Regions from separate parts of the Janthinobacterium lyxosi genome, predicted to be linked through region 1. Evidence: predicted binding sites of a transcription regulator. Region 1 holds the regulator's gene; the other holds the start of a gene.
What was found. The regulator LexA, encoded in region 1, represses DNA repair genes until DNA is damaged. The targets are predictions, from matches to a motif close to ACTGTATNNNNATACAGT.
Positions count from the first base shown of each region.

Region 2: a site for LexA is predicted at 1,655-1,672, ahead of imuA (translesion DNA synthesis-associated protein ImuA). Genes of this name have one in related genera too.

Region 1 covers NZ_JBNYXM010000003.1:95,947-101,305, forward strand. The annotation lists gene ACQ4WP_RS03780 (replicative DNA helicase) at 1-1,175, opposite strand, end outside; gene rplI (50S ribosomal protein L9) at 1,321-1,776, opposite strand; gene rpsR (30S ribosomal protein S18) at 1,804-2,094, opposite strand; gene priB (primosomal replication protein N) at 2,110-2,418, opposite strand; gene rpsF (30S ribosomal protein S6) at 2,439-2,828, opposite strand; gene lexA (transcriptional repressor LexA) at 3,104-3,751, shown strand; gene ACQ4WP_RS03810 (cystathionine gamma-synthase family protein) at 3,816-5,057, opposite strand; gene purF (amidophosphoribosyltransferase) at 5,098-5,359, opposite strand, start outside.
Region 2 covers NZ_JBNYXM010000003.1:225,831-231,189, reverse strand. The annotation lists gene ACQ4WP_RS04390 (GNAT family N-acetyltransferase) at 1-157, shown strand, start outside; gene ACQ4WP_RS04385 (putative Na+/H+ antiporter) at 210-1,475, opposite strand; gene imuA (translesion DNA synthesis-associated protein ImuA) at 1,693-2,403, shown strand; gene ACQ4WP_RS04375 (Y-family DNA polymerase) at 2,333-3,820, shown strand; gene ACQ4WP_RS04370 (glutathione S-transferase N-terminal domain-containing protein) at 3,920-4,624, shown strand; gene ACQ4WP_RS04365 (alpha/beta hydrolase family protein) at 4,695-5,359, shown strand, end outside.

The DNA of each region.
Region 1 (5,359 bases):
TCGCGCAAGTCCGACATCACGGGACGCTTGTTCGGGCGTTGCTCCAGCGAGCGGTTCAGCTGTGACAGCGCGATCACGGGACAACCGAGTTCTTTCGCCAGCCCTTTCAAGCCCCGCGAAATCTCGGAAATCTCCGTGGCGCGGTTATCGCCAGGGGAATTGGCCGACATCAGCTGCAAGTAATCGACGATGATCAGGCCCAGCTTGCCGCATTGACGCGACAAACGGCGCGAGCGGGCGCGCAATTCGATGGAATTGAGCGCCGGCGTTTCATCGATGTACAACTGCGCGTCGTTCATCTTTTGAATCGCATTCGTCAGGCGTGGCCAGTCTTCATCATTCAGGCGGCCCGTGCGCAGGCGGTGCTGGTCGAGCTGCCCGACGGAGCCGAGCATACGCATGGCCAGCTGGGCGCCGCCCATCTCCATCGAGAACACGGCCACGGGCAAGCCGCTGTCGATGGCCACGTTTTCGCCGATGTTGACGGAAAACGCCGTCTTGCCCATCGAAGGACGGCCCGCCACGATCACCAGGTCGCCCGGCTGCAGACCGGAGGTCATGCGGTCCAGGTCGATGAAACCGGTGGGCACGCCCGTGATTTCACTCTGGTTGTCGCGGCTGTACAGTTCGTCAATGCGCTCGACCACCTGCGTCAGCAGGGGCTGGATGGCGGTCCAGCCCTGGGCGCCGCGCGCGCCTTCTTCGGCGATGGCGAAGATCTTCGACTCGGCCTCGTCAAGCATCTGCTTGACTTCCTTGCCTTGCGGGCTGAAGGCCGTGCCGGAAATATCGTCGGCGACGGTGATGAGTTTACGCAGCACGCCGCGGTCGCGCACGATCTCGGCGTAACGCCGGATGTTCGCGGCCGATGGCGTGTTTTGCGCCATGGCGTTCAGGTAAGCGAGTCCGCCCACATCATCGGCCTTGCCGAGCTGGGTCAGGGTTTCAAAAACAGTAATGACATCGGCTGGCCTGGAGCCGTTAATCATCTTGACGATTTGCTCGAAGATGATGCGATGGTCATAGCGATAGAAATCCTCCGCATGCATGAAGTCGGCGATGCGGTCATATGCTGCATTGTCGCGCAGCAGACCACCGATAACGGATTGTTCTGCTTCGATCGAATGCGGCGGAATACGGAGGGAATCTAGTTGCGGATCAGAGGGGGCGTTCATGGCGCGAATTATACCCGCTTCGGCGTGCTGGCAAAAATAAAGGGCTGAAATTGAGCGAAAAAAAGGCCACAAAAAAGCCGGGCGAACCCGGCTTTTCATCATGCTTGACAGTACGGTAGCGCTTGCGGGCCAGGCCCGCAGACGATTACGCGTTCGCGTCTGGAACGACAGCGATAACAACTTCCACGACCACGTCGGTGTGCAGAGCAACCGAAACGTTGTGCTCGCCAACGATCTTCAGCGGGCCGGTAGGCATGCGGATTTGTGCTTTTTCAACAGCAAAACCTTGCTTGGTCAGCGCTTCAGCGATGTCGAAGTTGGTAACGGAACCGAACAGACGGCCATCGACGCCAGCTTTTTGAGCAACTTGAACGGTCAGGCCGCTCAGTTTTTCGCCCTGGGCTTGCGATGCGGCCAGTTTGGCGGCAGCAGCTTTTTCCAGTTCGGCGCGCTTGACTTCGAATTCAGCCACAGCGGTTGCCGTAGCACGACGTGCCAGGCGTTGCGGGATCAGGAAGTTACGTGCGTAACCGTCTTTGACTTTGACGACTTCGCCGAGGTTGCCGACGTTAACAACTTTTTCTAACAGAATGATTTGCATAGTTCTTCTCCAGGAATATCTGACCGATTAAGCGTGGTGCAGATCGGTGTATGGCAGCAGCGCGAGGAAGCGAGCGCGCTTGATTGCGGTGTCGACTTGGCGCTGGTAGTGCGCTTTGGTACCGGTCAGGCGTGCTGGCATGATCTTGCCGTTTTCTTGGACGAAGTCTTTCAGCGTGTCGACGTCTTTGTAGTCGACTTGCTCAACGTGAGCTGCGGTGAAGCGGCAGAACTTCTTGCGTTTGAACAACGGATTTTGCTGTTTGCGTTTTTCTTTAAGCTTGAGCTTATTTTTGTCGAACTTTTTACCGAATGCCATGTCAGGCTCCTGTATCTAAAATGCGCTAGTCAAAGTGACTGCACTAAAATCAATGATGTGAAACACCAAACTCTTGCTGTTGCGGCTCTTCCTGGCCAGGAAACCCGTGAACTGATAGACCCCGCCCAAGCTTGCCTGGCTGAACCGGCCTGATATTTCACCAGCGGCTAGCGCGGCAACATCAAACTCGGTCAAACGGGCAATCCCTGCTTCCATCTGCTGCGAACTGTGTTGCAGTACTGCATTCACAATCGGCAGCCCTGCCGGGGTATAGCGCAATATTTCGCGCTCGGCAATGATGGCGGTTACTTGTAGCTGGTTCAGCGCACGATCCTGGTCAAGAATTAAGCTGCGGCGGCGGCTGGAGCGGCTGCTGGTGCTTCGGTGCGGTGGCTTTTGGCCGCGTCTTCGCGTTGTACCGATTTCATCATCGGCGAAGGAGCTGTTTCAGCTTTCTTCATTTTAACGGTCAGGTGACGCAACACGGCATCATTGAATTTGAATGCTGTTTCCAACTCGACCAGGGTCTCGTTGTCGCATTCGATGTTCAGGCAGATGTAGTGTGCTTTAGGCAGCTTTTGGATCGAGTAAGCCATTTGACGGCGGCCCCAATCTTCCACGCGGTGAACCGAACCGCCGCGGGTGGTTACGCTGGCTTTGTAGCGTTCGATCATCGCGGGCACTTGCTCGCTTTGGTCCGGATGGACGATAAAGACTATTTCATAATGACGCATGCAAACTCCTTCAGGTCGGATTGATAATCGCCCACCCCGGCGTCAAGACGGGTGTGGGAAGGTCAGCCGGAGATTATAACCGCCTTTTGCAAACGTTTCAATCATTCCTTCCACAAGCGCCCGGAAAGCCCGTGCGCCACCATGCTTTCCGCCCGCGGACAAGTATTTCTTGCGAAATTCGCCGAAAACACGGAAATCCCCTTGCATAGTGGGCGATACTGTACAAAAATACAGACTGTTCATATAGACAGCATTTTAGTATGCACCCACCGCTCATGATCAAGCTGACAGCACGACAAGAACAAATCCTGAACCTGATCAAGGACGCGATTGAAAATACGGGCTTCCCTCCGACCCGTGCCGAAATCGCCAATGAATTGGGTTTCAAATCGGCCAATGCGGCCGAAGAGCATTTGCAAGCCCTGGCCCGCAAGGGCGCGATCGAGATTTCGCCCGGCACCTCGCGCGGCATCCGCCTGATCGGTGCGGCGGCAAGTGCAGCCGCCGACACGCTACCGTCGAAGGTGCCGGCAGCACTGCTGATGTCGCTGCCGCTGATCGGCCGCGTGGCTGCCGGCTCGCCCATCCTGGCACAGGAAAACCTGGAAGCGAGCTACAACGTGGACCCGGCCCTGTTTTCGGCCAAGCCCGACTTCCTGCTGAAGGTACGCGGCTGGTCCATGCGCGACGCCGGCATCATGGATGGCGATTTGTTGGCCGTCAAGAAAGTCGATAGCGCCAAGAACGGCCAGATCGTCGTCGCCCGCATCGGCGACGAAGTCACCGTCAAGCGCTACAGGAAAACGGGTTCGGTCATCGAACTGCTGCCGGAAAACCCCGATTTCAAGGTCATTACCGTGTCGCCGGAAGATGAATTCGCCCTGGAAGGCCTGGCCGTCGGACTGATGCGCAGCTGGCATTAAGCATTCAACATACAAAGGGCCGCAACAGCATGACTGTTGCGGCCCTTTTCATTTGCGCGGCTTGTTATGCGTCCAGCGCCTGGCGGAAGTCTTCCAATAAATCAGCTTCGTCCTCGATACCGACGGACACGCGGATCAGCGATTCGGCAATGCCCATGCTGGCGCGGCGCTCGGCACCCATCTCGTAGAAAATCGTGTGGGCGACGGGAATGACCAGGGTGCGCGTGTCGCCGAGGTTGCTCGCTGGAATGGCAAGATTGAGACGATTGAGGAAATCGAAGCAGTCGATGCCGTCTGTCAGCTCAAAGCTGAACAGGGAACCATAGCTGCGGAACAAGTCGCTCGCCAGCGCATGCTGCGGGTGCGACATCAAGCCCGGGTAATGCACGGCAGCCACGCGCGGGTCGGCGGCCAGCATGGTGGCCAGCGCCAGGGCGTTCGAGCAGGTGCGCTCCATGCGCAAGGCCATGGTTTCCGCGCCGACAGCGATATGGTGCGCCGCTTCCGGTCCCAGCGAGGCGCCAAAGTCGCGCAAGGCCTTGGCGCGGATTTGCGCGATACCCCACTGCGCGGGCGCCGCCTTCTTGTAATTCTCGAAAATGTTCGGGTACTGCTTCCAGTCGAACACGCCCGTGTCCGTCAAGCTGCCACCCAGCGCATTGCCGTGGCCGCCGATGGATTTGGTCAACGCATTGACTACCAGGCCCGCGCCCACCGCTTTCGGGCGGAACAGGTACGGCGTCGTCATGGTGTTGTCGACGATATACAAGATGCCACGTTCCTTGCACAGCGCGCCGATCTTCGCCAGGTCGGCGATCTGCGTGCGCGGATTGGCGATGGTTTCCACGAACACGATGCGCGTGGCCGGCGTGATGGCGGCGGCCACGTTGGCCACATCGGTAGCATCGACAAACGACACGGCGATGCCCTGCCCCGTCACCGTTTGCCACAGGCTGTTGGTATTGCCAAACAGAAAAGCCGACGACACCACATGGTCGCCCGCGCGTAGCAAGGATTGCACTACGGCGCCGATGGCGCCCATGCCGGTGGCGAAGCACAGGGTCGCCACGCCGTCTTCCATCTTGTTGACCTTGTCTTCCAGCGCGGAAACGGTCGGATTGCCCTGGCGGCCATAGCGAAAGCCCGGCTCCTTGCCCTGGAACACGGAAGCGAGCTGGCGCGCATCGCCGTAGCCGAACGCGACGGAGGTATGCACAGGCTTGTGCAGCGAGCCATGTTCGATGCCCTTGCGACGGTCGTTATGCAGGATGGTGGTGGTAAAGCCGTAGTTTTTTTTATCGTTCATGATCGCAGAAAAAAAACCCGGCGCAGGCCGGGCAGGTTACTTATGCTTCCGTTGTCGCCAGGTTCAGGTTCAGCTGGGAACGTGGCGTATCTTCGGGCGCTGCCGCCTTCGGATGGTGGCGCGCATATTCCAGGCGGTCCAGGTATTCCTGCGACACGTCGCCCGTCACGTACACGCCATCGAAGCACGAGGCCTCGAAGTTCGTCAGTGCCGGATTGACATCGGCAATCGCCTGCTTGAGCGCGCCGATATCCTGGTATACCAGGTAATCGGCCGTAATTTCGCGGCACACTTCTTCCGTC
Region 2 (5,359 bases), 130 kb from region 1:
CCGCAAGGGCTGTGCGCGCATCACCTTGACGGTGTGGGAAAAGAGCGAAGCCTTGCAAGTGTATCTGCACAAGGGTTTTCGCAGCGTGGGCACGTTCGACTATGCCTACAGCCTGTTCTATGACCGGCTGCACTTCCTGGTGCATGAAGGAAACTGAGGAGGGAAATTGAGGGCAGCGGGGGCGGCTGGCAGCCGCCCCGTGATGAGGCTTACAGGGCCAGGAAGGCCAGGCCCGCCACGGCCGTTGGCAGCAGGGCGCCGGCCAGCAGGCCGACCGCGCCGATCGATTCATCCTTGAAGCCGCGGCGCAGCAGGGCCACGCCGGCCGGATTCGGCGCGTTGGCGATGACGGTCAGGCCGCCGCCAGCCACGGCGCCGGCCATCAGCATGTATTTCGCTTCGTCCGTCATGCCGACGATCAGCGAACCCAGGTAAGTGAGGGCGGCATTGTCGGTAATCGCCGTCAAACCCAGGGCGCCGAAGAACAGGGCCAGCGGTTTCAGGCTCGAGACGATGGGCTGCAGCCACCATTGCTGCATGCCGCCCAGTACCACCAGGCCGCCGAGGAAGAAGCCGACCAATAAACCTTCCTTCAGGATCAGCGGGCTTTGATAGCGCTCATACGCCTGCACGAAGCCGAGGAAGAACAGGAACAGGCCGATGAACAGCACAGGATGGTGCGCCAGGATGACCACGCCGGCCAGCACGACCATGTGCACCAGGCTGACGGCCAGCGGCACTTTTGGCGCTTCCACCTCGCCGGCCTTCGGTTTGATGTCGGACGTGTTGCTGTGCAGATATTTGCGCAGCAATATGCTCACGCCCGTGGCATTGACCAGCACGGCGATGGAGGCTTTCCAGCCGAAATGGGTGGCCATGAAGGCGCTGTCCCAGTTCCACGTGGTGGCCACCATCAGCACGGGCGGCGCCGCGTACGAGGTGAGGGTGCCGCCGATGGAAACGTTAACGAAGAGCACGCCCAGCGCGCCGTATTTCAGCCATTCAGGGATGCCGGGGCGGAAAATTTGCGGCGCCAGCATCAGCGCGGCCAAGGTCATGGCGGCCGGTTCCGTGATCAAGGAGCCCGTCAGGGGCACGAGCGCCAGGCCCAGCCAGACGAGGGCCAGTTCCGTGCGCAAAGGCATCACGCGCGCCACGCTTTTCAGCAGGCGCTGCATGGCGTCGAGCACGGGGCGTGAGGCGGCCACGACCATGACGACAAAGACGAACAGCGGTTCCGTGTATTGGCGCGACTCGGCATACTCGATGGCCGCATCGCCGCCCGAGACAAAAGCCATGATGATGATCAAAATGAAGGCCCAGAAGCCGAACACGACTTCCACTTCGCCCAGCAAGTGCAGCAAGCCTGCATGGCGGGGATGGCGCCGCGACAATGTTTCAAACGACTTGGCGGCGAAGGTGTGGATGAGCGCAAGGCCGAAGACGACGGCGCTGATGATTTGGATGGCGGTCAAATGCGTTTCCTTATGGACGGAGGAAGCCGACTGGTACTTTGCCAGGCGGTAAGGAGAGTGCTTATGGTACAGCAATCGATGCCAAAAACGGGGTTTTTCGCACATGGCGGAGCGGCCTCCGGGAAGGCCTTGCGCAGATAATAAGCAGATAAGCCTTGCCAAAAAGAGGACTGGATAGTACTGTATATGCATGCAGTATTTATCTTCATGTTCAATTATGCAACATTCCCAATTGATGGTCGCGCCGGAAGCCTTGCACCCGTCTTTATGGCGCGCATCGCAACTGGGACAGGGCGCCACGCGCTGCCTGGACACGGGTTTTGCCGCCCTGTCCGCGCAACTGCCCGGCGGCGGCTGGCCCAGCGGCAGCCTCATTGATCTGCTGGTGCAGCAGCCGGGTAGCGGCGAATTGCGTTTGCTGGCGCCCGCGCTGGCGCAGCTGCCGGGCTTGCCCATCGTGCTGCTGCAGCCGCCCCATCCGCCGCAGGCGCTGGCCCTGGCTGCGCAGGGCCTGGCGCCCTCGCAACTGCTGTGGCTCAAAAGCGCCGGCAGCAAGGATGCCTTGTGGGCAGCGGAAAACATCTTGCGCAGCGGCAGTTGCGGCGCCTTGCTGTTCTGGCAGTCGCACGTGCGCGCCGAAAGCCTGCGCCGGCTGCACCTGGCCGCGCAAGGCGGCAATACCCTGTTCTGCATGCTGCGCCCGCTGCACGGCGCGCAGGATGCGTCGCCGGCGCCGCTGCGCCTGTCCGTGCGCCCGGCCGCCGGCGGCATCGAGATCGGCTTCATCAAGCGCCGGGGACCGCAGCGCGACGCGCCCCTGTTCCTGCCCCTGCAACCTCCTTCTTTACTGCTGCGCCATGCGACTCTGGATCGGCCTGTGCCTGCCCCGGCTCCCGCTCGAAGTGTTTTGCCCGCGCTGGTCGGCTGACCACCTGGGCGTGGTGCTGGAGCAGGAGCAAGTGATGGCCCTGTCGCCGCTGGCGCGGGCGGCCGGCATTCGGCCGGGCATGCGCCGCGCGGGCGCGCTGATGCTGGCGCCGCAGGCGCACCTGCACGAACGCTCGCCCGAGCTGGAAGCGCAGGCCCTGCAAGCGGTGGCGCTGGCGCTGCTGCAGTACTCGCCGCTGGTGGCGCAGGGCGAGGAAGCGACCCTGCTGGTCGATGCGGGCGCCAGCCTGCGCCTGTTCGGCGGCGTGCGCGCCCTGTGCCGGCAGATTGCGGCCAGTTTGCGCGCGCTGGGCTATACGGCCCAGCTATCGTGCGCGCCCACGGCGCGCGGCGCCTGGTTGCTGGCGCGCGCCGGTACGCGCCGGGCCCGCGTGCTGGGCATGAATAGCCTCATCCGCCGCCTCGACCGCCTGCCGTGCGCCTTGCTGCCGCCCGCGCGCCCCTATCTGGACTGGTTCGACGGCATCGGCTGCCGCACTCTGGGGCAGCTGCGCCAGTTGCCCTGGCCCGGCTTGCAGCGCCGTTGCGGCGGCGCCTTGCTGGACATGCTCGACGACGCGCATGGCCACAGCACGGAACTGTTCGTCTGGGTGGAAGCGCCGCCCACGTTCCGTGCCAGCCTGGAATTGTTCGACCGCGTGGAGCATGCGGACGCCTTACTGTTCGGCGCGCGCCGCCTGCTGCAGCAGATGACAGGCTGGCTGTGCGCGCGGCAATTTGCCGTCGAGCGCATACAGCTGCTGCTGGCGCATGAGCGGGGCAGGGTGGCGCGCCCGCCCACCGTCATCGACCTGGCGCTGGGCGAGGCCGTCTGGCGCGACGAGCATTTATTGCGTTTGCTCAAGGAGCGCCTGGCGCAACTGGTGCTGGACGCACCGGTGATCGGCCTGACCCTGGAAGCGCTGCAGGTGCAAGACATGGCGCCGCCCAGCGAGAGCCTGTTTCCCGAGCCGGGCGGCACGCCGCAGGAACGCCAGCGCCTGATGGAATTGCTGGTGGCGCGCCTGGGTGCCGAGAATGTCTTACAGGCATCGCCGCGCGCCGATTACCGTCCCGAGGCCGCCAACCAGTGGCTGCCGCTGGCAACGAAGCCCGGTGGCAAGAAGGTGGCGCCGGACTTGCCGCCCGGTTTGCCCGGCATGCCCCGCCCCGGTTGGCTGCTGGCCCAGCCCATCGCCCTCTTGATGCGCGAGCACCGGCCCTTCTATGGCTCGCCCCTGAAGATGGTGTCTGTCGCCGAGCGCATTGAGGCGGGCTGGTGGGGCCAGTCGCAGGCGCGCGATTATTTCATCGCGGAAGGACGCGACCACGCCCATTACTGGGTCTACCGCGAACGCATCGCCGGCAGCGGAGAAGATGCCGCGCCGCGCTGGTTCCTGCATGGTTTGTTTGGCTGAGTGGCGGCCAGAGCGCTTCAAACGGCGCGCAACGCACATTGCCATGCTTGGCTATACTTGCTTTCTTGCGCCGCGTCAACCACTTCAATAAGGATTTCCATGTCCCGACTTTCCGACTTCCCCATCACCGAGAAATGGCCTGCCCGGCATCCCGAGCGCCTGCAGCTGTACTCGCTGTCCACGCCGAACGGCGTCAAGGTCTCCATCCTGCTGGAAGAGCTGGGTCTGGCGTACGAGCCGCACCTGGTCAGCTTCGAGCAGAACGAGCAACTGTCGCCCGCATTCCTGTCCCTCAATCCAAACAACAAGATTCCCGCCATCCTCGATCCGAACGGTCCCGACGGCCAGCCGCTGGCCCTGTTCGAGTCGGGCGCCATCCTGCTGTACCTGGCCGAGAAAACGGGCAAGTTCATCCCCCAGAATGCGGGCCTGCGCTATGAAACGATACAGTGGCTGATGTTACAGATGGGCGGTATCGGACCCATGTTTGGCCAGGTGGGCTTTTTCCACAAATTCGCCGGCAAGGACTACGAAGACAAGCGTCCGCTGGAACGTTATATCGGCGAGGCCAAGCGTTTATTGGGCGTGCTCGAGCAGCGCCTGCAGGGCCGCGACTGGATCATGGGCGGGCAATACACGATTGCCGACATCGCCATCTTCCCGTGGGTGCGCTGCCTGGTGGGGTTTTATGGCGCTGGCGATCTCGTCGGCTTCGACAATTTCCCGAATGTGCAGCGCGCGCTGGACGCGTTTCTGGCCCGCCCTGCCGTCATGAAAGGCATCGACATACCGAAGCGTGCTTAAAACAGCTGGCGGCCGGGCGGCGCTACAATGCGCCATCGGCCGCGCTGCGCGGCAGCTTTGATCTGAGACAATGAAATCCACCCGGCAAGACTTTCCCGGCGCGCATGGCCATGTGCTGGCGGCGCGCCTCGATGCGCCCGACGGCGCCATCCGCGCGTACGCGCTGTTCGCCCACTGTTTTACCTGCGGCAAGGATGTGCTGGCCGCGCGGCGCATCGCGCAAGGCTTGACGGAACACGGCATCGCCGTGCTGCGCTTCGACTTCACGGGGCTGGGTGCCAGCGAGGGCGAGTTTGCCGCCACCAATTTCTCGTCGAATGTTGACGATTTGCTTGCCGCCGCCGATTTCCTGCGGGCCAGACACTCTGCGCCGCAATTGCTGATCGGCCACAGCCTGGGCGGCGCCGCCGTGCTGGCCGCTGCCGCGCAAGTACCGGAAGCCACCGCCATTGTCACTCTGGCCGCCCCCAGCACACCCGCATATGTCACGCGCATGTTCAGCGAGCACCTGGAGCGGATCGCCGCCGAGGGCGAGGCGCTGGTGCAGCTGGAAGGGCGGCCATTTCGCATCCGCCAGCAATTCGTCGACGACGCGGGCAGCCACAGCTTAAAAGAGCACATCGCCGGCCTGCGCCGCGCCCTGCTGGTGATGCACGCGCCGAACGACACGACGGTGAGCCTGTCGAACGCAATGGATATCTTTACGGCGGCCAAGCACCCGAAAAGCTTCGTTTC